2 regions of the Alteromonas sp. 14N.309.X.WAT.G.H12 genome follow, and region 2 is predicted to be linked to the other one. Evidence: predicted binding sites of a transcription regulator. Region 2 holds the regulator's gene; the other holds the start of a gene.
The links. Region 2 encodes LexA, which represses DNA repair genes until DNA is damaged. Its sites were predicted from a motif close to TACTGTATNNNNATACAGTA; they were not measured.
Positions count from the first base shown of each region.

Region 1 (15,608 bases), on a different contig from region 2:
TGGTACCCAATGCCGTTGTGTTGCTGCCCCCCATGGTGAAATACCGTTTTAAAGCGCACAGCGATCTGGTGTTCTACGCGGTGGTGTCCCCGGCATTTGTGCCAGACGATCATGTTGAGTTAACGGAGTAAATTATCATGTTTAGCTTTAAAAACTGGTGTTTTCTTTTAGTCGGCTTTTTCACCGTTACTAAGAAGGTCATTCCCAAAAAATAACACTCTAGTTAGAAGGGGGAATGCATGGGCTAGATGAGGAACGAAGTGACGTGGCCGCCACGTTTTTGCATCCCGTGGGGTTGGGTGATAGATGCTTACTTTGGCAAACCCTCAAATTCTGGCACATCCCCTAAGCCCTCTTCCCAATCAGCTTTTCGGGATGAAAAGATATGCGCTGTGGGTGCCATAGTGATTTCAGTATCTAAGCATCCCGCCGGAACGACGAGTAATCCTGGGATCTGCGTACTTGGCAATGCCGACCCACACACCTTACAAAAGCTCTTGTTATGACGAGTGCCTGGAAGCGTAAAGGTCGTCACTGCATCGGCACCCGACAGCCAAACCACTTTAGCTGACTGTGAGAATAAATTTGCAGCATGAGCCGACCCCGTATCTTTTTGACAATGCTGACAATGACACAGGTAGAAACTTTCGAAGTCCCCCTGAACCTCAAATTTTACGATGCCACATAGGCAAGAACCAACATGCTTAGTCATTCGATTTCCTCTATAGCCTACATATGACGCACACAAAGACACAATGACTTGCTAAGTTCACTTTTCCGAGAATTCCTTGAGGATTTCCATTGTAGGAGTAGGCTTTGTTACCCAAACACCATTTTCCATTACCTGCATTGTTTCGTTAAAGCCGCCTTGGGAATCAAAATATTGAATTACATCGCTATAGAAATTTTCAATTAACTCAACGTCTCTGTCGCTAGTGAGTGGGGTCTTTATTGAATCAACAATGAGTACTTTTGCAGATACTTGGCCACGCAGGAACAATCTAGCTTGTTCCACATTCCCTTCTTCTATGTTTTTGAGAGCTTGTAGCATAAAACGGCCATTGTCCACATGCTCTTTCGTGTAAGTATTTGCCTGAGCTGAGTAGTTAATGAGGAACGCCGAAAAGAAGCCCAACCCAAAAACAATTAAGGTAAAAACGCCACCAATAACGCCAATTAACATTCTCGATTTCATACACTCTCCTTGTAACTATAACGTCAGAATCGAACGATCCCCTCATAAATTAGAGCGGATTCGATAATATAGACAGGCATGGCGAAATTTTATCTTTTAATTGTACGATATGTCGCCCAAACGAAAAGTAACCAAGTGTTTTTTGCCCCGCTTTAAATTCTTGTTAGCTGTATCTACACTAATACTACTTAATAAAATAACCAACAGGAGGCCCTTTACCACTACTTTTACTTAGCGTTAAAGTATCAATTTTGTTGGGCCATTCCCTTGCTGCCGTTGAACCTGAAGATTCATTTGCAGAAACAAAAGAAGAACTGCGCGTTATAGTGCGATGATGCGCCTTGTTAGCCCAATCACCTCACGGTTGCAGTTTTGCTGCCATGTGCCACAACGTCTGTTTAAATATCATTCACTTCCCTGTTTTAATTTACCTTAAACAACCAGCAATTAAACGACAAGTATTTTTACAAATTACGTTTGCTGAAACGAAGAAAACTGCGCTGCCAATGAACCACCAAACGAATACCACGCGTTGCGAATCACTCTTAGACTGTTTGCTGTGCGCTATTGACTTACAATGCACTGAAACCATAATTCGGTATATATTGGTACTTAGAAAAAGCGAATGGCTAAAAATACCGGCATTCCCCTTGGAAACCAGTTTGATGACTTTATTGCTGGCCAAATTTAAATGATAAAGGCAATAAGCATAATCCATTGAAGGCTTTGGCTGCGCATAAGAAGTTGAGCTTAAACAAATTGATAGACGAGTTGTCTACATAAGGGATAGCTGAATTTGAAACTAAGGTAAGATTTAAAGCGATTGCTGCTACTGGAGACAAAAAGAAAGGTTTAGAACGTCTAGATAAACTTGATTCACATTTTGGCAGCTAACGCCTTGCTCACCGGAAAATAAGGAGCGTAGCGAGTAATTTTTCCGTGTGCAGCAATTTGTTATGCATTTATGTTAACAGGTAATCGTCTGGTTTATCACTTCCCGTATCCAGCGGTGCGCACTGTGACCGTGATTGCGCTCATGCCACACCATACCAACTGAGAATCCTGCCGACTTAATAGGAGACTCTACTACTTTCAGATCTTTGCGCTCAGCAACTAAACGTTGCGGCACCAGCGCTACAAGGTTTGATTGAGAGACGAGCTCGGGGATAAGCAGAAATGAAGCAGCCGATAAAATAACCTTGCGTGAGTGCCCCAGCGTTTCCAAAATCTGGTCAATGGATGTATAAAAATTGCCTCCACTGAGCGAAACAACAACATGCTCAAGCTGAACATAATCTTCAATCATCATCCCATCAAAAATATGCGGATGATCTCGGCGCCCAACAAGCACATAGATTTCATCATATAAATGCCTGGAACGTAAAAAAGGCGGTGCTTCATTCGGTGTCATGAGAGCAAGATCCACTTCGCCGTCTGCCATCTGAGCTTCCAATCGCGTTGGTTCCAGATTCCGTAATCCAACTCTAATATTTGGAGCTTTCCGTCTCAACTCTTTAACAACAGACAATCCGAGTAAAGCTTGAAGGTAGTCGGTACAAGCCAATATCAAGGTTAGCTTTGCTTGGGTAGGTTCAAAGTGCTGGTGTATTGTCAGCGTATCCCGCACCTGATCTAGGGCACTGTGCAAAGGAGAGCGTAACTCCAAAGCTCTTGCCGTTGGAATCATTCCTCGCTGGGCCGGAATAAGTAGCGGGTCATTAAACATATCCCGTAGTCGGCTCAACTGTGCGCTGACTGTAGGCTGACTTAAATGTAAACGAACAGCAGCCTTGGTGACATTTTGCTCTTCAAGTAATGCCTCCAACGTTGCTAGTAAATTGAGATCTAACCGTTTGGTATCGATATCCTTTTGCCCTATCTAAAAAAACTTCAATTTATCAAATACCTGATTCTATTGCATGCTGCGCTCTGTTTCTACAAAAACCGAGTAATTCACTCGTTAAAACCAATTGAGGAAAAGAGCAATGCCAAAGACAGTACTAGTTGTATATGCACATCCGGAGTCTACATCCCTAACTTGCCAATTCGTGAGGGAAACGATACAAAAGTTAGTGCAGCGAGGTCATACCATCCTCCAATCAGACTTATACGGTATGGGATGGAAAGCGATTTTTGACGAAAGCGACTTTCCAAACCGCATTAACAAGAACCGGCTCGACTTTATCCAGGAGTCTGAGAATGCTTATGCAACCGACCAGCAAACCTTGGACATAGCCACTGAACAACGTAAGCTGCTTGCCGCTGATATAGTCATATTTCATTTCCCACTTTGGTGGTATGGGATGCCAGCTATTCTAAAGGGCTGGATAGACCGAGTTTATGCATACGGATTTGCCTACGGGTATAAAGGCGAAGGAAACCGTTATCGTTATGGAGACGGGATTCTCAAAGGCAAGCGAGCTATACTGTCGGTTATGGTGGGCGGCCCAGCGGAAGACTATGCCCCTCGAGGTATTAATGGACCACTAGACGAACTATTATTTCCAATTACTCACGGCGCACTCTTCTTCCCGGGATTTGATGTGTTACCTACCCATGCTGTTTATGGAACCGGAAAATTGGAAATAACGGCAGCTAAAAAAGAATTTGCGGTTTGGCGTTCTCGTCTTGAGCATATTTTTAATGAGGCACCCATTCCGTTTCGACGTCAGAACAGTGGTGATTATCAGGGTGGAATTCTTTCTGATCATATCTGTTCAGGAAAGTCGGGGCAGTCTATTCACATAGACAATTAATCGTCTATGTGAAAATAAAAATATCGGAAGATAAGTTTTAAGAAGCTGCCCCTAACTTTCCAATAGCGGGCGCAGGCGCGTGGGGCATAATGGCGAAGCCGCCCCGCGTGTATGCGTCCCAGCGAACGCAGTGAGTGTGTTGATTGGGTTGTTATGCATGTGTTTGAAAAAAGTTTGCGATTTTTGAAACAACAACCAAAGCAACAGCCCCAACAACTACAAACAAAAATGCCCAGATCGGTATCCAGATTAAAGCTAGAGCAGATGTTGAAGAGGTATGTTCATCTGTAAATAATGAGTGTTGCATTCCTAAGTACCCGTATAGGATAAATGAAATAGCAAAGAGAGTAATAATCCAAATCCCTACTTTACCGATGATAGACTTAGTTACACTTGATTTTGCAGCAAATAGACCTATTGCGACAAAAGGTATTATGCGAAAGGCAGCGGAGAGTAAATAGCTTTTAGCAGTAGCATATTGAAAAGTCCGCTCAATTGCTTGTGAAAACTCCAAGTTGCCAACGAATATAGCAAGTAAAAATTTGGAAAGGTATTCGTTTAAGAACAAAAATGCCAATATGAGAAATACCCAAAAAATCTTTTTCATAATCCATCCTTTAAATGCATAACTTCCGTTTAAGGGGCGCAGACATGTGGGCTAAAATCCGAACGAAGTGAGCAGCCCACATATTTGCGTTCCAGCCCGCGCAGCGGGCGTGCTTAATTTTTTTGTATGGATAATAACTCACCTAACTTAAATCCTTTTTTATCAATTTAGGGTATTGTGAGACCCAGGCTTTAGCAGCAACTAAAGCTTTCTATTTGGCAGTTCGATTAATTTTTGGCTCCTCAATTGAGAGACCGATAACAAGAAAGAACGCCTCATAGGACTCCAAGCACCACACTCGAATAGTCTACTGGGTCTCGAACCCGCATTATGCAAGCAAGAGTCAGCTTATTATGAACACTATTACAAAGCAAAAAATTAACGTTGGGGTAGATACTGGCAAGTCACAGCTTGATATTTACATCCGGCCTTTGGATATCTTTTTCTCTGTAGAAAATAATGAAATAGGGATCAAAGAAGCGATTGTCCAACTCAAAAAATATCAGCCCGAAAGAATAGTTGTTGAAGCGACGGGCAGGCTAGAAATGCCTTTTGCAATGGCGTGCGCCGAAGCTAAACTTCCGTTTGTCATTGCCCACCCAGTTCACATAAAACGGTTTGCTGGGGCTATAGGGCGACGAGCTAAAACTGATAAGCTCGACGCTAAACTAATAGCGCATTTTAGTGAGGTGATAAAACCTGACTTAACTCAGCTAAAGCCCAAAGCCATGCGCGCTATGAGCGATTTAGTAACGCGTCGCAATCAACTCCTTTCCATGCAAACAATGGAAAAGAATAGAATTCAAATCATGCCGAAAGACCTTGCGATGACGATAAAGCCGATATTAACTGCTTTAAGCAATCAGATAAAAAAGGTCGAAGAAAAGATCATGAAGATGATTGAGTCGACGCCGGAATTTAAAGCGAAAGACCAACTGCTTCAGAGCATGAATGGTGTTGGAAAAGTTGCAGCTGCGTCGATAATAAGTAATCTACCTGAGCTTGGTTATATGACAAACAAACAAGCAGCAGCTTTAGTTGGAGTTGCACCGATCAACAAAGAAAGTGGAAGATATAAAGGGCATCGGAAAATACAGGGTGGCCGGCACCAAGTAAGAACAGTACTATTTATGGCTGTGATGTCAGCGATTCAATCAAACCCTGTATTTAAATCTTATTACGGTAAGTTAGTTAGCGGGGGAAAACCAAAAAAAGTAGCCTTGATTGCTTGTGTCAGAAAAATGGTAATAGTACTGAATTCAATGTTGAGAGATGGCGTGATGTGGGAAGCGCCAAAGGCTCTGAATTAACTATTGACGCCATAGTCTCTTGTTATAAGCCATTTTAAATACAACCTAGTTTAGCTACGTTAATCACCACAGCCACCACCAGAATCTGAACCCTCATTCCCCGAATATAGATTGCTACTACCAGAACCGTCCGCAACAGGATTGCGACCTTTTACTTTAGGGTTTATTGAGCGAAGGACAACCAAAGTAATAGCAGGGCCACCTATTGGAATAAGCCAATTAACAAGTAAGGTAATAGCTCGAGAGCTATTATTGATAAACAATGTGCTGTTAACAGCTAGAGTATTAAAAAATGCCCAAGCCAAATGAACACACACAATCCCAGCTAATAAGTAAACCATGAGTTAGGTTTTCCTGGTGGCATATAACGCTAAGCTTTGGGGCGCAGGCACGGGGCTATAATCGCGAAGCGGCCCCGTGTTTGCGTCCCAACGACCGAAGGGAGTGCCAACAGCGTTTTGTTATATTTCACTTAGTGCTCCGGTCTCATTTAATACGGGCTGTGCCCACCTATAATATTCTGATCTGTCATCAAACCAAGGCCAAAAACCATCAGTTGTTGGCCATATCATTTGTAACATATCAAAATCATCACCATCATGTAGCCACAGTCCCCAGCCTAAATATTCTTCGTAATGTGATTTGTCCACTTTTATGAAACAAACATCAAAACCACCAAGAAAATCAGAATAGTATTTACCAGGTTCAAAAATTTCACCTGCAAGTAAACGATTTTTATAGTTATTAATAACAGAGTGAGCCAAATCAAGCTTGAGACCGACAATAATTAAATCCGGTTTGTTTTGTTGCTTGTTGATTCCAATCGAATAGCTAAAGCAGGGTTCTCCATCCCCTTCCATAACTTTTAATACGTGACATCCAAATTCTTCGATGTCACTCAGTGCCTTCTCATCCCTTTCGTCCACTAAAATCTCCGTGAAATATAACAATTTATTATACGGAAAAAATCCTCAATGCGGTGCGGAGTATTTCCATATATCACACTATTAATCCTCTAACTTTTACATAAATAAGTTACAGCATCAATATCTTACCCGTTTACGCTAAAGTTATTTTATTAGTGCGGCATGGTTCCAGTTTATCTCACCTTGTAAAAAACTGGCCGATGTTCTCTCTCATCAAAAAGCAGTAAAAAATGTTCTTGCTTATGAATGACTGCCCTTACGAATAGCCCCCACGATTAGGTTTGGTATGTCATATCGCCTAGTTACGCTACCTGTACCCCTAAACGCAGGTTATGTTGTCGTTGGCAGTGACGAAAAATATCGCAAACCGGTAGCGGCCTGAGGATGGTGAAATTTTCACCTTTTGGCACACATTTACACTTTACTTCTCACAAATACTGTATATATTTACACGTACTGTATAAATATACTGCGGTGAACATATGCTTGTTAATCTATCAATTAAAAACTTCGCGGTTGTTAAACAACTCACTGTCAATTTGGAAGAAGGCTTAACGGCCATCACTGGCGAAACCGGTGCCGGGAAATCCATTGCCATTGATGCGTTAAGTTTGTGTCTGGGCGAGCGGGCAGATGCCGCTTCGGTAAGAAAAGGGGCCAGCAAAGCCGAAATTGTGGCCCATTTTTCGTTGCGTAACCAAACTGCTGCCGTGAATTGGTTAGAAGAACATGCATTGGTTGACGATGATGATGCCAGCTGTTTTATTCGCCGGGTTATTTCACGGGAAGGCCGCTCTAAAGCCTTCATTAATGGCAGTCCGGTGTCTTTACAGCAGCTTAAAGCTTTTGGTCAGTATCTTATTGCTATACACGGGCAAAATACCCATTTGCAACTTTTAAAAGACGATTACCAGCGTAAGCTTGTTGATCAATACGCTCAGCATAGCCAATTAGAAGCGGATGTACGCAACACCTACCAGCTTTGGAAAGAAAAACAACACGAACTAAAAACCCTGCAGGAAAAAGCCGAACAACGGGCCGACAGGCATCAGTTATTAAGCTACCAGGTGGAAGAATTAAATGAATTCGCCCTTGCCGAAGATGAATTTGTTGAATTGGAAAAAGAGCATCGCCGGTTAAGCCATGGTCAAACCCTGCTAGAGCAGGCTCAAACTAGCTTCTATCACCTTTATGAAAGCGACGAAGGTAACGCGCTGTCTATTATTCAAAGTGGTCTGGATAAACTGTCTGAGCTGGAAGCCCACGATTCTGCATTAACGCCCATTATCGCCCTTTTAAACGAGGCATCCATTCAGGTAGAAGAGGCGGCAAGTGAACTGCGGGCGTACTGTGATGGCCTGGAAATCGACCCTCTTCGCTTACAACAGGTAGAAAGCCGCTACAGTAAGGCCATGGAGTTAGCCAGAAAACATGCCGTAACCCCGGAAGCCTTATATGAACACCACCAGCAACTTGTCAGTGAATTTAAAACCCTAGCCAATGACGAGAACAGGTTGGAAGCATTGTCTGAAGCGGTAGTGGAAGCCAAACAATGCTACATGGCAGCATGCAAAAAATTAAGCAAATCGCGACAAATTGCTGCCGCTAAGTTAGGCACGGCGATTGAAGATCAAATAAGACAAATGAACATGCCCCACGCGGTAGTAGACTTGCAGGTTACAATGAGAGACGACAAGCCGCCTACTCCTCACGGTTTAGATGACGTTACCTTTAAAGTGTCTACAAATCCTGGCCAGGAAGCCGACAAACTGGAAAAAGTGGTTTCGGGCGGTGAATTATCCCGTATTGGCTTAGCCATTCAGGTACTCACGCAAAGTCAGCACGGCATACCTACCATGATTTTTGATGAAGTCGATACCGGTATCAGCGGGCCTACTGCAGCCATTGTCGGTGCACTATTACGTAAATTAGGTATGAATAGTCAGGTACTGTGTGTTACACATTTACCTCAAGTTGCGGCGCAAGCGCATAATCAATTGTTTGTAACCAAATACAGTGACGCCAATTCCACCGAAACACAAATGCTGGCCCTTACACGACAAGATCGTATTGACGAGTTAGCGCGCTTGTTAGCTGGCGATAAAGTCACCGAAAGCGCGTTAGCAAATGCAAAAGAACTTCTGGAAAGTGCGGAATCGAACTAATAAGCAGTTGATTGGTCATAACTGATTGGGTAGCATGCTGTCGCGCATTATTTTAGGGCAGCTCACTATTGAAGTACTGAGTGACTAAATAGTGTAGTGCCCGTAACTATAATTAAGCATAAACTGGACAAGCTCACGCATGAAGTTGTATCGAATCACTATTTTATTAACTGCTGTACTGTTTTCGACCGCCTGCACTAACTGGATTTATCGCATTGATGTTCCGCAAGGCAACTATCTTGATGAACGAGACGTAAAAAAATTGCGCATTAATATGACAAAAGAACAGGTCATCTATGTTCTCGGGCATCCAGTGGTACAAGATTCATTCGATAACGATACCTGGTATTTCGTATACGATATGAAACGCGGCATGGAAAAACGCGGAAAAGATTTCCAGAAAAAATTGATATTAAACTTCGAAGGAAACAATTTAGTCTCTGTTGAAGGTGATTTTGAATTGTCAGAAGACTTTAATACACCACTTGATGAATAACCCTTACCCATATTCGCTTAAATAAGACGAATGAGGTTTTCAAGCATAAACAAGATGGCACCGATTAGGCCACCCACCAAGGTGCCGTTTATGCGAACTTTTTGAAGATCTTTGCCAATATTAAGTTCAATTTGTTCGGCCATTTGCTTGTCATCCCAAGCAATAATGGTGTCTCGAATATGCCCTGTTAAAAAGTCTGCCACTTCTGGCGCCACTTTACGCCCCACCTCGGCGGCATGACCATTGATTGCCGTTGCAAGTGCTTCATCATTTTCGATAGCTTGTCCCAACTTCTGAAACGCTTCCCCTAATTTACTGGAAAACTGCCCACCTTGGGCGCCAACGTCTTCAATTAACCAAGTTTTCGTATCTTGCCAAATCTGTGCAAGATACAAATGAAGCTTGTCATTTTCGACTAGTTGATCCCGCAGCGAATTAAGCTTGTTTGCCATTGCCGGGTCGGCATCCATCTTCTGAATAAAATCATCCAAATAGAGATCAAAGTGCTCTCGCACCGGATGCACTGGGTCATCGGCAATATCATTGAGAATACTAGCAATGGCCTTTGAAGCAATCTCAGCCCCCTGCTCACTTAACCACGAAGTGGGCAATATTTTCTCAAGACGGTGATATTCTTCTTTCAAATACAGGTGCAGCTTTTGAGCAATAAAAGCCTGGCTTTCAGGTTGCTTTGCCACTGCGGCTATTTTCAGTAAAAGTTGGTCGAGTACATCTTGATGTCGGCCATCCCGAGTCAATACTTTTAATATCCCCGTTGCTAACGGTGACATATCCATTTTCCGTAATGCCCGCTTAACCCCCGAAAGTAGCATTTGCTGAATGGGTTTATCGTCCAGCACTCGCACTACCTCTGCTACGGTTGTAGCCATAAACTGGCTTAGACGCTGCGCGTTGTCGGCTTGCTTTAACCAGCGGGCAAATCCCTGGGCCGGTTGGCTTTTTTCAATCAGCTGACTCACCGTTTGCGCGTTAAAAAACTTTTCTTTTAAAAACAAGGAAAGGTTAGATGCCACCGACACTTTATTTTGCGCAATGATGTTGGTATGGGGTATGGCATAACGCGATGGAATAGGACGAAACAAGGCTGTTACGGCAAACCAGTCGGCTAAACCGCCCACTAACGCCGCTTCCGATGCCATTTTAATTAACCCTGCCCAGATCGGCCAGGGCATGAGCCAATGGCGCAGTTCCGCCACCGTGGTTAGCAAAAATATGCAGGCCGCGCCCACCAGCCACAACAATGCAATGCGTTTTGCCCGCTGCAATTGCTGATGCTTTTTATCTAATATTGAAGTATTCAGTGGCTATTCCTTTACGTTCTGTAAACCGCATTTCCAAAAGGTCATCCTTGACCAAGGTGGGGTTAATCCCAGTCTGGTGCAAAATCGGGATCAACAATACGCTCGCCATTATCAAGGTCGTCAATACGGAGAATATCGTCTTTACTTAGCTTCACTTTACCATATTCCATATTGGCGATAAGGTGGGCTTTGTTGGTCGACGACGGGATCCCGTGGATCCCCTTTTCCTCCAACCATGCTAATACAACCTGTGCGGGCGTGGCATCGAATTTCTCCGCCACTGCATTAAGTGTTGCATCCTTCATGATTTTTCCCACTGCAAACGGCATATAGGCCGTTACACCGATATTCTTTTCCTTACAATGGGCCGCTACTTGACGATTTTGGAAAAACGGGTGCAGTTCGATTTGATTGGTAAAAATCTCCCCTACCCCTAAAATGGATTCGGCTTCATCAATTTGCGCCATGGTAAAATTAGATACGCCAATCTTCTTGGTCAGCCCTTCCTCTTTGGCCTGTTTTAAGAGGGCAAATAGGTGCTCATGGGAACTTTTTGCTCTGGCGACGGCCAGTGAATAAGCAGCAAATCTACCTGATCGACTTTTAATTTACTCAAGCTTTCGTGCACAGATGGGATAAAGCGGGTTTCGTCTAGGTTTTCGAACCACACTTTGGTGGTAATAAAAAAATCGTCTCTGGATAGTCCCGACGTTTTAATGGCATCACCAATTTGTTCTTCATTACCGTAAAACTGTGCCGTATCAATATGACGGAAACCCACTGAAATAGCATCACCCACAGCACGGAAGGCTACGTCACCTGTTAAGCGATATGTTCCGGCACCTAACTGAGGCATGGTTTGCATAATCTGTTTTCTCCTGTTCAATAGCGTGTGACAGCGTGTTTTGCCATCGTCAATTGGATCTACGTACTTACACCTTTAAGAGATTAAACTTGGTGACGTATTTTCAATGATCACCGCGTTCTATGCCCACAGACATCAGATGAATAGGGTTTTAGGTATAAAAAGGAATACGAGGAAATAACCCCCATTATCGATTTACCGGCCACCAGTTGATACGCTCTGTACATCGTTGAAATGGAGTTGATGAGCAGATTAGTTATGTCTCTTTACACGTCTTTTATTTTCGTACTTATGCTACTTATTCCCGCATCAGCAGTGGCGAAAAGTACCTATTCGGTAGGCATTGAAGCATATGAAACGGTTCAGTATCAACCGGTGCGCGGAGATAAATATCAGCCGTTAATTGAAGAGCTGTTAGAAGCGTTTGCCCTTGAAGAAGGGATAAAAATTAACTATCAAGCTTTACCTGCCGAGCAATACCAAGACTGGTTTGAACAACATTCCATTGATTTTCGCTTTCCTGATAATCCAAAATGGACAAATTGGAGCCACACCCTATTTTATAGCCAGGCTGTTATCAGTTTTTGTGACGTCACTCGGGTATTGCCAGAAAATAATTGGATGCGTAAACCTGACATTAGCCGACTTGGCACCTTGCCCAATCATCCGTTAAGTAACGATTGGATCCGGCAAGTGAAAAAAGGCTATTCAACCGTGCATGAATATCAAACGGCTGCGCAGTTGGTTCATGCGCTGATAAGTGGTGATGTGGATGCCATTTTGGCGGAACATTCCCAAGTTGATGATGGGGTAGCACAATTAGCCCTCGGATCTGATGTCCTCGCGCCTTCTCAATTCATTCCCGATATAAAAGATGATTTGCGGATTTCCAGTGAACTGTACCCAGCGATGCTGGAAAAATTCGACCAATACATAAAAACACATCAAGCCTTTATTACACAAATCGCCCGTCGCCATGGTATCGACAACGGACGAGCTTGCACCCAAACCGGTGCTCACAATCAGTCAGAACTGGCCGAGTGACTTCTGCTTCGCTGATGATTTTGACGGGCGCGATGTTTTTTCACAGAACGACGCATACGGGTTAAGCGAGCATGATCCAACTTACTCTGGCGAACATCCACCAACGACTCGGTTTCTTTGGGCAATTGCACCAGATCCCGCAAGCCATTAACCTGATCTAAGGGAAGTTCAACCCATGCGCCCTGGGGCAGACGTTTTTGCAATTCCACAGGCCCATAACGCACCCGCATTAATCGGCTCACTTGCACATCTTGAGATTCCCACAACCGACGCACTTCGCGGTTTCTGCCTTCTGCCAAGGTAACGTTATACCACCGGTTCATGCTCTCATCATCAGAAACCGCTTTGCTGCGCGGGGTGATTTCAGTAAAACGGGCATCCCCGTCTTCCAGCTTCACGCCTTTTTTCAACACATTGATGGTTTTGCCAGACACTTCCCCAAATACCCGAACCGCGTATTCGCGCTCCACTTCACATTTAGGGTGCATCAATCTGTTGGCCAGTTCACCGTCATTGGTAAACAACAACAAACCACTGGTGTTAATATCCAAACGCCCAACGGCAATCCAACGACCAACACGTATGGCTGGCAGCCGGGTAAAGACGGTAGGACGGCCTTCCGGATCCTGACGACTGCACAATTCACCTTCGGGTTTGTTGTACATCAACACCCGACACACGGGTTTTTCCACCTGCCGCGAAAGCAAATGGCCATCAACACGTATTTGCGCGGTAATTTCCACTCTGTCACCTAAGGTGGCAACTTGTCCATCCACTGAAACTCGTCCAGCCTGAATCCAACGTTCCATTTCACGTCGTGATCCCAGGCCTTGATTAGCCAGTACTTTTTGCAACTTTTCACTCATTTTCTTCTCGCTCTTTGTTAGCGGTTTCAATCGCACGGTCATCTTCAGACGGTGCATCTAGTGTCGCCGTCGCTGGCGGCTCGTATTGGACGTCCAGTGCTTCAAATACGTCAGAACTGGGAAGATCGGCCAATGATGTTAACGAAAAATAATCTAAAAACTGTTTGGTTGTGGCATACAAAGCCGGTCGACCCGGTACCTCTTTGTGTCCAACGACCTTTATCCATGCCCTTTCCGTAAGGGTACGAATAATATTACTGCTCACCGACACGCCTCTTACCGCTTCAATTTCGCCACGGGTAATGGGTTGTCGATATGCAATCAATGCCAGTGTTTCAAGCATAGCACGTGAATATCTTGGTGCACTTTCCTGCCACATTCGACTAAGCCAAGGACTTAGGCTATCAACGGATTGAAATCGATAGCCACTGGCAACTTCAACTAGCTGAACACCGCGGGGCTGATAATCGAGTACGAGCTCTTTTAACACGCCATTTAATGCCCGCTCGCTAACCGTAAATTCGGCTAACACCGTTTCTCGTAGGGTCGATTTAGACACCGGGGAATCAGCCACAAATATCGCCGCTTCCACCAGTTGTTTAAGCTGGGTTTTGTTAATCTTCGCCATGACAACCTAATTTTACATGAATTCTGGTGTAGGGTCCTGCCTGAACACATAATAAAAGTTGTTCTTTTACCAGTTCCAATATTGCCAAAAACGAAACCACCACGCCCGCTCGCCCTTCGTCGATGGTAAACAGTGCCTCCAGAGGCGTGTAAGCGTCTCGGGTGACCATGCTTAATATTTGACTCATACGCTCCCGCGTACTTAAAGTTTCCGCTTCAATGGTATGGTGCTCGAAGGCCGCTGCCCGCTTCATGGCATGACTAAAAGCCATAACCAGTTCCTGCAATGAAACATCCGGCTCAATGCGCACAGGCGTAACGCTAGGCGGTACATCGGCTTTCACCGCAAAAACATCCCGTTCTAGTCGTGGCTGGGCATCCAGTGCCCCGGCCGCCTCTTTAACGGCTTCATATTCTTTTAAACGACGGATCAGTTCAGCTCTTGGATCCTCTTCCTCATCATCGTCACTGGTAGGCCGAGGAAGCAATAAGCGCGATTTTATCTCTGCCAAAATAGCGGCCATAAGCAGGTATTCGGCAGCTAGCTCCAGTTTAAGGCTCTTCATCACCTCAACATATTCCATATACTGAAGCGTGATGGTTGCCACCGATAAATTCACAATATCCATTTTTTGCTTGCGAATTAAGTAAAGCAATAGATCCAAAGGCCCTTCGAAGGTTTCCAGAATCACTTCCAGCGCATCGGGAGGAATATAGAGATCTTCCGGCTTCTCAACAACCGCCTCCCCGTTAATAAAGGCTAAGGGAAGAGGTTGCTGCACTGGGGCGCTGTTTACCGTATCGTCCTTCTCAGGCATTGACTGATTTCGCTACACTAAATTACAAAAATGGCGCCGGATCACCACTGCCTTCACGTAAAATCACCGCTTCGCCATCGGAAAAATCCACCACGGTTGTGGGTTGCTCTACCAGAAACCCACCATGAATAATCAAGCCAACATGTTTTTCCAGCTTATCTCGAATCGCATCGGGATCAGACTCGGCCATGGTATTGCCCGGTAAAATTAACGATGTGGACATCAAAGGCTCATTCAAGGTTTCTAATAATTTTAACGCGATAATGTTGTCCGGTACCCGTATGCCAATGGTCTTTCTTTTTGGGTTCTGTAAACGCCGAGGCACTTCTCGGGTCGCTTTAAACACAAAGGTGTAAGGCCCAGGCGTATTATTTTTCACCTGTCTAAACGCCGTGTTGTCTACTTTGGCGTAAATGGATAGCTCTGACATGTCACGACATACCAGGGTAAAATTATGATCTTTTTCAATTCGGCGTATTTGACACAAACGCTCTAAGGCGCGCTTGTCTTCCATTTGGCAACCAATGGCGTAGCCGGAATCCGTTGGATAAACAATCACTTCGCCTTTGCGGATCAGTTCAACAGCCTGGTTAAGCAGACGTTGTTGTGGA
Region 1 is NZ_JBAHZB010000048.1:12,019-27,626, reverse strand. It holds partial or broken gene V5298_RS12875 (cupin domain-containing protein) at 1-131, shown strand, start outside; gene V5298_RS12870 (GFA family protein) at 311-712, opposite strand; gene V5298_RS12865 (hypothetical protein) at 770-1,195, opposite strand; gene V5298_RS12860 (LysR family transcriptional regulator) at 2,163-3,059, opposite strand; gene V5298_RS12855 (NAD(P)H-dependent oxidoreductase) at 3,181-3,951, shown strand; gene V5298_RS12850 (hypothetical protein) at 4,103-4,558, opposite strand; gene V5298_RS12845 (IS110 family transposase) at 4,912-5,868, shown strand; gene V5298_RS12840 (hypothetical protein) at 5,928-6,209, opposite strand; gene V5298_RS12835 (DUF4262 domain-containing protein) at 6,330-6,794, opposite strand; gene recN (DNA repair protein RecN) at 7,277-8,959, shown strand; gene V5298_RS12825 (outer membrane protein assembly factor BamE) at 9,099-9,455, shown strand; gene V5298_RS12820 (DUF445 domain-containing protein) at 9,473-10,741, opposite strand; partial or broken gene dkgB (2,5-didehydrogluconate reductase DkgB) at 10,840-11,642, opposite strand; gene V5298_RS12810 (hypothetical protein) at 11,886-12,686, shown strand; gene rluB (23S rRNA pseudouridine(2605) synthase RluB) at 12,665-13,552, opposite strand; gene scpB (SMC-Scp complex subunit ScpB) at 13,545-14,180, opposite strand; gene V5298_RS12795 (ScpA family protein) at 14,167-14,997, opposite strand; gene V5298_RS12790 (L-threonylcarbamoyladenylate synthase) at 15,020-15,608, opposite strand, start outside.
Region 1: recN (DNA repair protein RecN) is a predicted target of LexA. The motif match lies at 7,230-7,249, and genes of this name have one in related genera.

Region 2 (15,608 bases):
TACTATCCACATTTCCGCTTTTCCATTCCGCCGCCGAGTTTTGGGTTTTGCCATTAATCCCCGTGACATCACAAAACACGTCATACAGCGGCACTAACGCAAAGCCAAAGCCGAACATCCCCACCACGATGACGACTAATCGCAGGGTTAATTTACGGTGTTGAGACGTGGATGTGCTCATAATTGGCCGCTACTTCACAACCGGTGGTGTTTCGAAGGTGTGGTAAGGAGCAGGGGACGGAATTTCCCACTCCAGACCTTCTGCGCCTTCCCATACGCGATCACTGACCGCTTCACCTTGCTTTTTACAGGCTTTAATCACCACAGCCAGGAAGATCAACTGAGACAAACCAAAGGCAAACCCCCCTATGCTTATCCATTGGTTATAATCGGCAAATTGCAGCGAATAATCGGGAATACGTCGGGGCATACCCGCAAGACCCACAAAGTGCATAGGAAAAAACAGCACGTTGACAGAAATAAGTGAGCACCAGAAATGCCATTTCGCCAAGGTGATATTAAACATTTTCCCTGTCCACTTAGGCAGCCAGTAATACACCGCAGCCATAATTGAGAATACCGCCCCTGTCACCAACACATAGTGGAAATGTGCCACCACAAAATAGGTATCGTGGTACTGAAAATCCACCGGCGTGATGGCCAACATCAACCCAGATAGGCCGCCTATGGTAAAGAGCACGATAAACGCAAGAGCAAAGAGCATGGGCACCTCGAAGGTCAGGGAGCCTCGCCACATGGTAGCCACCCAGTTAAACACCTTCACGCCCGTGGGGACAGAGATGAGCATGGTAGCAAACATAAAGAACATTTCCGCAAACACCGGCATGCCTGTGGTAAACATATGGTGAGCCCATACGATGAAGGACAGCAATGCAATAGAAGCGGTGGCGTAAACCATAGAGGCATAGCCGAATAAGCGCTTACGGGCAAAGGTCGGAACAATTTGCGAGATAATGCCGAAGGCGGGCAAAATCATGATGTACACTTCAGGATGTCCGAAAAACCAGAAGATATGCTGGAACATTACCGGGTCGCCGCCACCGGCGGCATCAAAGAAGCTAGTGCCAAAAAATTTGTCGGTTAGCACCATGGTGACAGCCCCAGCTAACACCGGCATAACCGCGATAAGCAAAAATGCAGTGATTAGCCAGGTCCACACAAATAAGGGCATTTTCATCCACGACATACCCGGTGCACGCATATTGAAAATGGTCACAATGACGTTAATGGCCCCCATAATGGAAGATATCCCCATGATATGAACCGAAAACACGAATAACCCTGTGCTGTCACTGCTGTAGGTGGTGGAGAGCGGAGCATAAAAGGTCCAGCCAAAAGCGGGGCCACCCCCTTCAACAAATAAGGAACCGAGCAAAATAGCAAAGGCAAAAGGCAGGATCCAAAAACTCCAGTTGTTCATTCGTGGCAACGCCATATCCGGCGCACCTATCATCATGGGAATGAGCCAGTTTGCCAGCCCGGTAAATGCCGGCATAACGGCACCAAATACCATAATTAGTCCATGCACCGTGGTCATCTGGTTAAAGAAATTCGGTTGCACAATTTGCAAACCCGGCTGAAATAATTCAGCGCGGATCACCATGGCCATCGCACCACCCACAAGAAACATAATAAAGGCAAACCACAAATACAGGGTGCCAATATCCTTATGATTGGTGGTGAGTAACCAACGCATGATCCCTTTCGGTGCGCCGTGGTGATGATCGTCGTGTGCCAATGTGTGATCTGGCATTAAGGTCTCTGTCGCTTTGGTCATAGCACGCTCCTAAATACCTGTTCCGGTGGCAACCGCATTAACGTCTTTTGGCTGAATAATATCGCCGGTATTGTTACCCCACGCGTTACGCTCGTAAGTAACCACCGCGGCGATGTCTTTTAGTGAAAGCATTTTGCCAAAGGCCTGCATAGCAGTACCGGCTTTACCATTTAAGACGATATCAATGTGTGCTTGCTGATCGTTTAATACTATTGGACTGCCTTTAAGGGCAGGAAAGACGCCGGGTAGCCCCTGTCCGGTGGGCATATGACAAGCAGCACAGGTGCTGTTGTAAACTTTTTCCCCATGGATCATGAGTTCATCCATACTCATATTCATAGCCAAAAGCCGCTGTTCTTCTTCTTTGGCTTGTTTAACTCTATTTTCTTCTGCGGTCATCCATGCTTGGTAGTCTTCCGGCGTTTTGGCAATTACCACCACCGGCATGAAGCCGTGATCTTTACCGCATAACTCAGCGCACTGACCCCGGTATATGCCCGGCTCATTCACGTTGGTCCAGACCTCGTTAATAAACCCCGGATTCGCATCTTTTTTAATGGCAAAATCCGGTACCCACCAAGAATGGATCACATCGTCAGAGGTAATCAGAAACCGCACTTTCTGCCCCGTGGGGATCACCAAAGGCCGGTCAACCTCAAGGAGGTAATTTTCCCCTTTAGTAAATTTATTCGCGATTTGTTCTTGCTGGGTGGCCAAAACGGAATAAAAAGCCACATCACTATCCATGTATTTGTAATGCCATTTCCACTGGGATCCGGTGACTAATACGGTCATGTCAGGCTCGCTGGCATCTTCCATCGCAATCAAGGTGCGTGCGGCCGGTACGGCCATAAACACAAGGATTAAAAAGGGAATGATCGTCCAGGCAATTTCCACTTTAATGTTTTCGTGAAAATGCGCCGGTTTAGCGCCACGGGATTTACGATGCCGGATAATTGAGTAAAACATGACGCCAAATACCAACACAGCAATAACCACGCAAATAGAAAACATGAGCATGTGAAGGTCGTAAACCTGACCACTAATATCTGTTACGCCAGGACGTAAATTTAATTCCCCAGCTCTTTGTGCAGTCGATTCGGTTTTTGCGAAAACCCGCATTGATGTAAAGGCGAAAAAGCCCCCCAAAACCATCATTGCGTTACGTACGTGTTTCTTCACTCAACACCTCCGTGATGGAGAACCTTGTAGGATGTTTACAGTACTCGATTCTGTGATGATAGCCGTCCCGGCTTGTTAATTTTTTTCCTCTTTTGTTATTAACTTGTTAATAACAGTATAAGAATTAAACACATTTAAGATTTTGTCTAGTCTTTCATTCATTATTTCTTAAAAAACTTTTTCGATTAGAGGTGGGAAATGCGTATAAAAATTCAGCAGGACATTACAGGCGGGGCTTTGCCACGATTACGGTGAATGTGGAATCGAATACCAACTTGATGATATTGTTTGATGTCGCATGCAATTATACAGTGAGACTTGATAAGTCACTGTGGTGCATTGCGCTTTTAGAATTCATCACAATCATCCTCAGCATGCCTTTTAGAATTTAAAAAAACAAAACACTGACAGGCAGCAATGCGCGTAAACCGAACTCTAGGTGTCAGATTGACCACACAATTGGGCAAATTAACCAGAAGTTACCCATGCTACTTTAGTTTACCCATTTAAAATTCATAACTTATTGCTATAAAAGAAAAAAATATTGTGGTCTATTAATTGCCTTTCTTTCAATGGAATAAGTCAGCAGCGGGCAATGGCCATAATTCAGCGTCCGTATGTTCATGAGCAGAGAAGTAAGGTTAGCAGCGATGACGTCACAAGGTAGGAGCTCGTTACACTCGAATAATAAGCGAATTGCATGGATCGATAATTTGCGCGCAGTAATTATCATTTTCGTTGTTCACTTTCATAGTTGCATTACCTATAGCCATGTAGGTGATTGGTATATCAAGGATGGACCAGAAGGAACACTGACTGAAAAACTCCCCTATATTTTCTGGATCTTCCATCTACAATCGTTTTTTATGGGCGTGCTATTTTTCATTGGTGGATGGATGGCTTATGGCGCCTTGCAAAGGAAAGGAAGTTGGAATTTTATTGTCGAACGTACGAATAGACTTGCCGTTCCCGCACTTTTGTACATGTTTATTGTCCATCCGTTTATCCTATACAAGTTAATGAACGGAACAACAGGGTCTGCTAGGTTTACTGATCTTACAATTTATCTTAATTACATAAAATCAGGTGACGTGTGGAGTGGTAGTGGTCCCTTATGGTTTGTGTTGACCCTGCTTGTATTTTGCATCAGTTTTACATTATGTAGCGTTTATCCGAATACGCTCAAAATCAATACACAACCTTCACTGCCGTCTACGCATAACTTCTTTATTCTTGCTTTATTCCTATCACTGGCTACCGCCATAACCCGCATCTTTTTTCCTATCGGAACAAGTGTTTTTAATTTTCAGTTCGCTTATTTCCCTCAGTACATCGTATTTTTTATCTTGGGAATTGCGTTAGCTCAAAATGGGGGATTGGATAAGATCACCGACTGTAGGTGGGCAAGAAAAATAGGCTTGGGGGCATTAATCGGTGGCCCACTTTTCCTAGCCCTTATCCTATTTATCGGTGGGGGGCCAACAGAAGGTCCTCAACCGGGAGAGCACGGCCCCATATTGTATTTCGGAGGACTGAATTTGTATGCTTTTTTAGCGGCTACATGGGAGCAAACCACAGGCATGGGTTTAGCATTGGGGATATTGGTGTGTTTCAGAAGGCAGTTTGATGTCAGTAACGCGGTCACCCGTTGGGTATCGTCTCGCTCATTTGCTGTGTACTTTATTCATGCGCCAGTCCTTGTTTGGTTAACCACCATGTATGATTCACTAGCCATAGACACATTTCCAAAAATCTTACTATTAACGCTCTCTGGATTAATCATCAGTTTTGGATTTGCTGAGATAATAAAACGCACTTGGGGTATAGGTCGCTACTTTTGATTTTACGGCTGATACCGTTTTGCTATTTTTATTAAAACCCGCACCTTGGTTTCATATCCAGATACGAAGTTCGACATTGTTTCATTTAGTGCATAACCCTTGCATTGGCCATGACAGCCTTCCGAGATGGCTGTCACGAGTGATTGTCGAGTAGTGATGACGGCTTATTATACAAACGGCTGTCAGCTTTCATTGAGCCCTATGATTCAGAACTGACCGTTCAAGTCAGGGCTTCATATGATTCGGGTAAGTCATAAAACAAGGGGGCCGCTCGATGATGGTTACATCCAATCGGCGTTTCTGATCACACCCACGGCAATACCTTCAATATTGAAAGGCTCTGAGGCTAAATCAACCTTAATGGTATTAAAGTCATCGTTTTCAGCGTGTAACCACACTTCCCGGCCACGCTTTTCTAAACGCTTAACGGTGACGTCTTCGTCCACCCGGGCCACCACAACCTGACCGTTATGCACATCGGTAGTGCGATGTACGGCAAGCAGATCGCCATCCAAAATGCCAATGTCCTTCATGCTCATGCCGTTTACTCTGAGTAGAAAATCGGCGCGGGGATGAAATAGCTCTGGATCGACCTTGTAGTGGGTCTCAACGTGTTCCTGAGCCAATATAGGCTCACCAGCTGCCACTCGACCGATTAACGGTAAACCCGCCTCTTCGTCGTTGTCAGCTTCAAGAGGAATGTTTAGCTTAATACCCCGGGAGGTTCCCGCTAAAATCTCGATAACCCCTTTTCGTGCCAAGGCCTTTAGATGCTCTTCGGCGGCATTGGCAGATTTAAACCCGAGCTTTTTCGCAATTTCTGCCCGCGTTGGAGGCATACCGGTTTCCAGCATGGTGGTTTTGATTAACTCGAGAACTTCCGTTTGTCTGGGTGTAAGTGGACGCATAAACAGCCTGTTTTTCTATACAGTTTCTGTAAGTATATACAGTTCAATTGTAGAAACAAAGGCTTAATTTTGCGCCTGGGGCTTAATTTGCCCAATTAACCTATAAAATACCCTCTTACCCTTACTCAGATTCCAACGACGAGGCCGTAATATGGTGGGCGGTGACCCCAGCAGGATATAACCAGCTGCGTCTAAATGTCGTGGTAACGGTAGAGTTGGTAAAACCTGTGTCATGCACAATTTTCTTCAGTGAACGATGAGAATAACAGCGCAGATTAGACACCAACCCATCCCACAGCAACATAAGGGGAACAATAGGAATAAGATAAGTGAAAATGGCCGTCACCAGCAGTTGTCGTCGTTCGGTAATAAAAGGCAACAAGATCATCGCAAGTAACGGTCCGAACAACATAGAAATGTAGCTAACAACTGAGTTGTCACAGTATTCCAATACCAGAATGTCGTTGCCATGGGAAAGGTTAAGACGCAAAATCTCCGCCACCTGCTCATCATCAAAATGGTGAAAGGAATTAATAAAAATTTTCGGGATTTGAAAATCAGGATTGTCTTTTAATACATCGATGGGTTGATCTAAATAGTGGATGCGATCATCACCGAGGTTATTAATGTGTTCCCTAAACTCCGGGTTTTTATCTATCATAAAATCAGACAAATAAAACTTTACCCCGTCGTTATCCATTTCTTTAACCAGCAGTTCATTGACATAACCACTACCGGCACAGGGATCAAGCACGGTTCCCCCCGCTTTACTGATAAATGCTTTAAGTTCAGGTAGCCACAACTTGTGATAACCCATTAACTTATAGAGCGCCCCCATAAAGCGGCGAAGAAAAGCATGATAAAACTCCGGCACCCAGAATAAATCACCAAATTCGAATAGTTTTTTCTGCATAGCGTTTCCGTGTTATTCCTGTTTGTTAACTCGGCGCAGTGCCGGATAAAAAGTCGTCAGATATGAGTATCAGTATGGCTCAAATAACGCGTATCGTGACATTGTATTTATTTTTCTCTGAACTTTAATTGGCGCAGCTGCGTTTATGACTCTATGAAACTCACTGTTAAAGCTATATTTGCCAGCTATTTTGCTGTCCTGTTCACCTTTGCCGTGCTCGATGCACTCTGGCTAGGTATCATCGCTATGCCGTGGTATCAGACAGCCTTTACGCAGCTCTTTAGAGAACCATTTATTATCTGGCCTTGGGTCGTATTTTATCTGCTTTACTGCGCATCTGTGGTCTATTTGATAATACGCCCTTATATAAACCAGAACCTGATCCAAACCGCATGGGGCGGTTTTGTGCTAGGTGCAACCGCCTACGGTACCTATAATCTTACCGCCTATGCCATTATCGAGCATTGGCCACTTACCATGACATTCGTAGACTGGTTATGGGGCAGCCTTGCCACCATGATCATGGCGTTCACCGGCGGTTGGGCAGCCAGAAAAGCCAATGTAAAATCAAAGGGACAGGGGTGACAGTCCCGACGAGACACTCTATTATGATAAGCCCATCACAGATCATCTAGATCGCCGCGGGTTTGTGATAAACTGCGCCGGTTATTTTAATACAGGATTTTCTTTTCATGTCGTGGTTGCGAAAAACGCTGCTTTCGGTGTTTCACTATCCCGTGAAGCTTTTGGTTAAAGATCATAATATTCCGGCAAATGTTGAGTCTGAATTGGGTATCGACAGAAGCAAGCCCATTATCTACTTGCTGCCTACCAATTCGGTGACGGATCAACTTGCCTTACGTATGTGTACAGAACGATTGGGATTACCCAGTCCTACCGCAGGAATCGAAGTGGCAGGTAAGCACTATCCAGGTAGTGTCTTTCTGCGCAAAACTGAGCCCTTGTTCGCTAAAGGCGCCTCAAGCACCGATGTGGAGGCCGTTTTCTCCAGTCTGTTTCATTTACATCGCGACCATGACGATGTGGATGTGCAGGTAGTACCTGTGTTTGTCTCTTGGGGACGGGCGCCGGGTAAAGGCTCTCCTAATTTGGGCGATCTCATTGCCCATCATGCATCCCCCAGTTGGCTAAGAAAGTTCTTCATCGTGATGTTTTTGGGTCGGGATAATTTCATTAATTTTAGCAAAGCCGTTTCTGCCCGGGAAATGTCCACCCAACGGGGTACTGACGAATCCATTGCCCACAAGCTAATTCGCGTAGCGCGCACACATTTTCATCGTAAACGTCAGAGCATGACGGGGCCAAATTTGCTAGAACGCCAAGAATTGCATAATGCCATTCTCGGCTCTGAAAGTGTTAAACGGGCCATGCTTGAACAAAGCAATTCGAAAAAGAAGTCCAAAAAGAAGCAGGATCCCAGAGACACGGCCATCGAATATATCAATGAAATTGCCGCCGATTACCGCGAAGGATTAATTCGCTTTGGCGATCGCATACTCACCCGTATTTGGAACAAAATTTACAATGGGATCAGCGTAAAACACAGCGAGCGTATCCGTGAACTGGCCGCAAACGGTCACGAAATCATTTACGTTCCCTGTCATCGCAGCCATATGGACTATATGCTACTTACCTATGTCATTTATCACGAAGGCATGGTGACCCCTCATATCGCTGCGGGTATTAACCTGAATTTTTGGCCCGCCGGTCCCATTTTCCGGCGCAGCGGTGCCTTTTTCTTGCGTCGCAGCTTTGCGGGCAATCAGCTCTACACCGCGGTATTTCGTGAATATCTTGAACTGCTGTTTAACAAAGGCTATTCGGTAAAATATTACCCCGAAGGCGGTCGTAGTCGTACAGGACGTCTTATTCCACCGAAAACCGGTATGTTAGCCATGACCATGCAAGCGGTTGTCAAAGGCGTTCAGCGCCCAGTGAGTATTGTGCCTGTATACATCGGCTACGAGAACGTCATGGAGGTAAAAAGTTACCTTAGTGAACTGAAAGGCAGCGGCAAGAAAAAAGAATCCAGTTGGCAGGTGTTTTCTGCCATTAGAAAGCTAAGAAATTACGGCCATGGCTACGTTAATTTTGGCGAACCGATTCAGTTAAATCAGTTCTTGGAACAATCCGTACCTGACTGGCGGGAAACCTTACCCGATGACGGCGACAAAAAGCCCGCCTGGCTCACGCCCATGGTTAATGATCTGGCTCATGAAGTCATGTTGCGGATCAATAAAAACGCCGCCATTAACGGTATGGCGCTGGTCTCTTTATGCTTGTTATCGTCTAAAACCAAGACCATGACGGAAAAAGAGCTCATGCGGGCCATGTCCAATTACCTGACACTGCTTAAAAGTGCGCCTTACAGCGACGATGCCACCATCCCCGATATAAACGCTAAAACAATGTTGGCAGAAACCTTAGCGCTAAAACGCTTTGACATCAGTAAGGATGGATACGGCACCTTGGTTTCACCGTTAGAAGACGCGGCAATATATCTCACTTACTATCGCAACAATATTCTGCATTTATTTGCCTTACCTGGCGTGATCATGTCCACCGTATTTGCCAGACCCGGCATTCATCGCCACGAAGTATTACGGCTCATGGCAGCATTTTATCCCTTGTTGCAAAAAGAACTGTTTATATACATGACTCAGGATCAAGCGCTATCGTATACGGACAAATTGATCACCACCATGCTCGAGCAACGCCTATTAACCGGCGAGGATGACTGCCTCACGCCACCGTCCTCTTCAGATAGAAATTTCCATTCAGCGTGGCTGTTAAGCCGTTGTATGCAAGAGACCTTTCAGCGTTACGCCGTGGTGCTTACCCTGATTGAACGTGAACGGGTCATTAGCCGCAGTACGCTGGAACGCAATAGCCGACAGGTTGCCGAACGGTTATCTATCCTCTATGGCATAAACTCGCCGGAGTTTTACGATAAAAACGTGCTTTCCAGCTTTATTTCCGCATTAAGGGAAAACCACTGGCTAGACTCTGCCCCTGATGGCAGCTTGAAGTATTCCGAAGAAAGCGATGCCTTGCGACAAGATGTACTGTCTTTGGTGTGGCCGGAAATCACTCAACATTTAGAAAACGTAGATTGCCCAGAATAAAACCATAGTTTATGGAAGGCGTATAAAGAATAAAGGGGCTAGCTAGCCCCTTTATTTATGAAAGAAAGAATTTGTAAGCAGGATCCTGCGTCACTTCTTTATATTCATAATTAAGTTGTGTCAAATGGGCATCAAATTCGGCTCTGCTGTCTGGCGATATCTGAAATCCAGCCAAAACCAACCCTTCTGCCGCACCATGATTGCGATAATGGAACAAGGTCAGGTTCCAACGTTCGCCAAGGGTATCAAGGAATTTAAGTAATGCACCTGGATGCTCTGGAAACTCGAAGGTAAACACGGTTTCATTTAGCAAGGTAGGCGGACGCCCCCCAACCATATGACGCACATGCAGTTTTGCCAGTTCATTATCCGATAAATCAAAACACGAATAGTCTTTAGCCGATAACGAATCTTTTAGGGCGGCAAACTCCTGTTTACCGCCTTTGAGGTTCACGCCCACAAAAATGTGTGCATCGGTTTCATTGGCATAGCGGTAATTGAACTCGGTAATGGCTTTGCCACCTAAGGCTTCACAAAACTGCTTAAAGGCACCGCGCCGTTCGGGAATTTGTACCGCAAACACGGCTTCTTTCTGCTCGCCTAATTCGCAACGCTCTGACACATACCGCAGGGTATGAAAATTAATGTTAGCACCGCAGAGTATGCCGCCTAACTTTTTGCCTTTTATGCCGTGTTGCGCTGTGTATTTTTTGATGGCCGCCACAGACATGGCTCCCGCCGGTTCGGCAATCACACGGGTATCGTCAAAAATATCCTTGATCGCCGCACAGATTTCATCGTTAGAGACGGTTATCACGTCATCGAGCAAACGGGCGCATAAACGGTAAGTTTCGGTTCCCATGGTTTTTACCGCCACACCATCGGCAAAGATACCCACGGAAGGCAAGGTCACAATTTCACCGGCTTCCATAGCCGCTTTAAAACAGGCCGATTCTTCCGATTCCACGCCAATGATCTGAATATCCGGCTTAAGCTGCTTAAGGTATACCGCAATACCCGCTGCTAATCCGCCGCCGCCAATGGCAATAAAAACAATGTCCAAATTGGGATTTTGTTCCAACAACTCACGGGCGATGGTGCCTTGTCCGGCAATCACATCCGGATCATCGAAGGGCGGAATAAATGTATACCCCTGAGACGCGGATAATTCTTGGGCATGCTTACTGGCCATATCGAAATTCGTGCCATGAAGCACAATATTTACATGGCTGCCGCCAAACCGGCGCACGGCTTCGATTTTAATTTCAGGGGTGGTTTCTGGCATGACAATGGTCGCATGCACACCTTTCATCTTCGCCCCATACGCCAACCCTTGGGCATGATTTCCCGCAGATGCCGCTATCACACCAGCTTGTAGCTCTTCTTCCGTTAAGGTACTTAACCGGTTGTAAGCCCCTCTAAGCTTGAAGGACTTAACCGGTTGTTGATCTTCACGTTTTAAAAAAACATCATTGCCAATCAAGTGCGACAAACGCACCATAGCCGAAAGCTCACTGTTTACCGCAACTTCATAAACAGGAGCCAGTAATATTTTTTTTAAATATTCGTGGTCACTGACACTCATATATCTTCCAGTTTTGACGGATCCCGTACTGCACCCTTATCAGCACTGGTAGCCAGCATTGCAAAGGTTTTTAACGATAAAGAAACTTCACGCTGACGATCTTTTGGACGCCAGGGTTTCGCACTGTTTTCCATCGCTTCGCGACGTTGTGATAATTCTTCATCAGAAATCAGGATATTGATACTACGATTTGGAATATCAATTTCAATTTTGTCACCTTCTTCAACCAAGCCAATTCCGCCGCCGCTAGCAGCTTCAGGGGAACAGTGACCGATGGACAAACCACTGGTACCACCGGAAAAACGCCCGTCGGTGATCAAGGCACACTCTTTACCTAAACCTTTCGATTTTAAGTAAGAGGTGGGGTAGAGCATTTCTTGCATACCCGGGCCACCTTTGGGTCCTTCGTAACGAATAATGACCACATCACCAGCTTTAACTTCATCGCCCAAAATTCCCGCTACGGCATCATCCTGACTTTCGTAGATTTTCGCGGTACCGGTGAATTTTAAGATAGAGGCATCAACCCCGGCGGTTTTTACAATACAACCGTCGGTGGCTAGGTTACCGTACAACACAGCAAGACCGCCATCGTGACTATAGGCATGTTCCACGGTGCGAATGCAGCCTTCTTTGCGATCATCATCCGCTTCATCCCAGCGGCAATCTTGACTAAAGGCTTTGGTAGTACGAATGCCCGCAGGGCCAGCGCGGAAAAACTTCACCGCGTCTTCATTCTCTGGATTAGTGATATCCCAATCAGCAATCACTTCTGGAAGTGGTTTACCCAACACGTGATTCACATTCTGGTTAAGCAGACCGGCTTTATTCAGTTCGCCAAGGATCCCCAAAACACCACCGGCACGATGCACATCTTCCATATGGTATTTCGGCGTAGACGGTGCCACTTTACATAAGTGAGGTACTTTACGAGACAAGCGATCAATGTCCGCCATTGTGAAAGGTACATCGCCTTCCATCGCCGCCGCCAGCAAATGCAAAATCGTGTTGGTGGAACCACCCATGGCGATATCTAAACTCATGGCATTTTCAAACGCTTCGAAGGTGGCAATATTGCGGGGTAAAGCCGTTTCATCATCGTTTTTGTAATAACGGTTACATAACTCAACCGCTACCACACCGGCTTGTTTGAAGAGCTCTTCTCTATCCGCATGGGTAGCCAGCAACGAGCCATTTCCAGGCAAAGACAGCCCTAACGCTTCGGTTAAGCAGTTCATGGAGTTAGCGGTAAACATACCTGAGCAAGAGCCACAGGTCGGACACGCCGAACGTTCAATTTCGTTCGAGTCATCATTACTAATGCGATCATCTGCAGCGGCAACCATGGCATCAACCAAATCAAGTTTGATCAACTGATCAGAAAGCTTGGTTTTACCCGCTTCCATAGGCCCACCCGACACAAACACCACTGGGATATTCAAGCGCATAGCGGCCATCAACATTCCAGGGGTGATTTTATCGCAGTTTGAAATGCACACGATGGCATCGGCACAGTGGGCGTTAACCATGTATTCCACCGAATCGGCGATGATTTCACGGGACGGCAAGCTATAAAGCATACCGGCATGTCCCATGGCAATGCCGTCATCGACAGCAATGGTATTAAATTCTTTGGCAACACCACCGGCGGCTTCAACGCTTCTGGCGACCAGCTGGCCCATGTCTTTTAGGTGCACATGCCCCGGCACGAACTGCGTGAAAGAGTTGGCAATGGCAATAATGGGCTTGTTGAAATCGGTGTCTTTCATACCGGTTGCGCGCCAAAGCGCGCGAGCGCCGGCCATGTTTCTTCCCTGGGTGGTGGTTGCAGATCGTAACTTGGGCATAATGCTTTCCCGTTTAATTTATTTTAAATAGAAATTACTTATAAACTGGAGTTAACCAGTTCCATTTATCTTCGGTTTTGCCGTTAAACAGACCGAAGAACATTGTTTGTACTTTTTCGGTAATTGGGCCTCGGGCGCCATTACCAACAGCAATACCATCGACGCTACGCACTGGCGTTACTTCCGCCGCGGTACCGCACATAAAGACTTCATCGGCCAAATACATGGCTTCTCGTGGAATATTCTCTTCACGCACTTCATAACCCATTTCTTTCAAAAGGGTAATGACGGTGTCTCGGGTGATCCCCGGCAGTATCGCCGCCGTTTTCGGCGTGGTAGACACCACACCATTGCGGATAATAAAGATATTTTCTCCCGCGCCTTCAGAAATATAACCGTTGCGGTCAAGGGCGATACCTTCGCCATAACCATGGCGACGTGCTTCCATGGAAATTAATTGTGATGACAAATAGTTTCCGCCCGCTTTTGCGCCGGTGGGAATGGTATTAGCCGCTAAACGATTCCATGAGGAAATCCCGGCATCTACGCCGCTTTTTAGCGCTTCTTCGCCTAAATAGGCACCCCATTCGAAGGCAGCAATGGCCAGTTCGGTTTCTTGACCGAAGGGCACTGCTAATCCCATACCAATATCACCATAGTAGGCAATAGGGCGAATATACGCAGATTTAAGCTCGTTTTTACGGAGAATATCCATGGTCGCGGCATTAAGTTGCTCTAACGTATAAGGAATGGTCATACGGTAAATTTTTGCTGAATCGATTAAACGACGATTGTGTTCGTCCAAACGAAATACACAGGTACCTTGGTCGGGCGTATTGTACGCTCTGATACCTTCAAATACAGATGATCCATAATGGATTGCGTGGGTCATAACGTGCACCGTCGCCTCTTTCCAAGGCATGATGTCGCCGTTAAACCAAATATACTCTGCTGGTTGCTTAGCCATGTTTGTTCCTTCCTGTACCAGGCATGTTTGCCCGTCACCGCTTAAACGGTATTTAAATTAATTACAAGACAACGTTCTGAAACGAATGATACATGACTGCAGTAAAGTGCCCAATAAGGATTCTGCTGCTTGTATATAACTGGACAGGAATATTTACACAACAATTGGGTGTAGACACGCCTGTACCTATCTCGTTTCGCTTTCAATCGACACAGATACGGGGCTAGTCTTTAAAAGACTATTGATGACTGGATTTTAAAAATTCGGAATTAAATTTTTAGAATTTGCTCTTCAAACCTACAGCTGGCCGACTGTAAATCTGATATTGGGTGAAGAAATAGCATGAAACTACTGTCAGAATCAAGTAATTTGCGTTTTGGGATGCATATTTCCCCACATAGTTACATCATACAAAACAATTCTAAAGAGCAAACACATGATCGACTGGTTTCACTGGATAAATTTAGCCGGCGTGGCGGTATGTGCCATTTCAGGCACCCTGATGGCATATCAGAAAAAAATGGATGGTTTTGGCGTCGTAGTTTTAGCCTCCGTAACGGCCATTGGCGGTGGAACACTGCGAGACATTGTGCTGGATATTCCGGTTTTTTGGGTGCATGACACCGACTACATCTATTCAACCTTACTGGCGGCGGCCCTCACCATCGCTTGGTTGCGCATCAGTCCACGCTTTCCTTTTCACTACTTACTCGTTGCTGATGCGTTTGGTTTGGGGTTGTTTAATGTGGTTGGCATGGAGAAGGCCCTTATTAATGATGCCCCCATGTCCGTTGCCATTGCCATGGGCACCATCACTGGCGTATTTGGTGGCTTGCTGCGAGATGTTATTTGTCGTGAAATCCCCCTGGTATTAAATGGTGAACTGTATGCCATTACCTGCATTTGTGGTGGTCTAAGCTATGCCCTTTTATATCATCTGGGCATTGCCAATCAGTATTGTGTTGCCGTGTCATTGGCGGTGACGGTGCTGATGCGTTTAGGAGCCCTGCGTTGGCACTGGCAACTGCCGGTTTTTAATGCCGAATAACCCAACTTGAGGCCAGTTTTTTCTTACCTTTGCAGCTCATACACTTCTGTAAGCAACAAAGGAGATCAGTATGGGCATGGCGGTGGTAAACACCCGGGCAGGAACCGGCATTGATGCGCCACTGGTGCGGGTTGAAGTGCATCTCGCAAATGGCTTACCCGCGTTTCAGTTAGTTGGCATGGCAGAAACCTCGGTAAAAGAAGCCCGAGACAGAGTACGCAGTGCACTCATCAATAGCGGTTTTGAATTTCCCGCCCGACGTATTACCGTCAATTTATCACCCGCTAGCATTCCCAAGCAGGGCGGCCGCTACGATCTCGCCATCGCCATTGGTATTCTCATTGCCCACGGCACCTTAGACAGCAATGCAGCG
Region 2 is NZ_JBAHZB010000004.1:8,315-23,922, reverse strand. It holds gene V5298_RS03190 (cytochrome c oxidase assembly protein) at 1-181, opposite strand, end outside; gene ctaD (cytochrome c oxidase subunit I) at 191-1,798, opposite strand; gene coxB (cytochrome c oxidase subunit II) at 1,808-2,920, opposite strand; gene V5298_RS03175 (acyltransferase family protein) at 3,604-4,821, shown strand; gene lexA (transcriptional repressor LexA) at 5,103-5,729, opposite strand; gene V5298_RS03165 (hypothetical protein) at 5,851-6,642, opposite strand; gene V5298_RS03160 (DUF2177 family protein) at 6,796-7,227, shown strand; gene plsB (glycerol-3-phosphate 1-O-acyltransferase PlsB) at 7,335-9,788, shown strand; gene ilvA (threonine ammonia-lyase, biosynthetic) at 9,844-11,373, opposite strand; gene ilvD (dihydroxy-acid dehydratase) at 11,370-13,220, opposite strand; gene V5298_RS03140 (branched-chain amino acid transaminase) at 13,255-14,187, opposite strand; gene V5298_RS03135 (trimeric intracellular cation channel family protein) at 14,624-15,235, shown strand; gene V5298_RS03130 (YifB family Mg chelatase-like AAA ATPase) at 15,306-15,608, shown strand, end outside.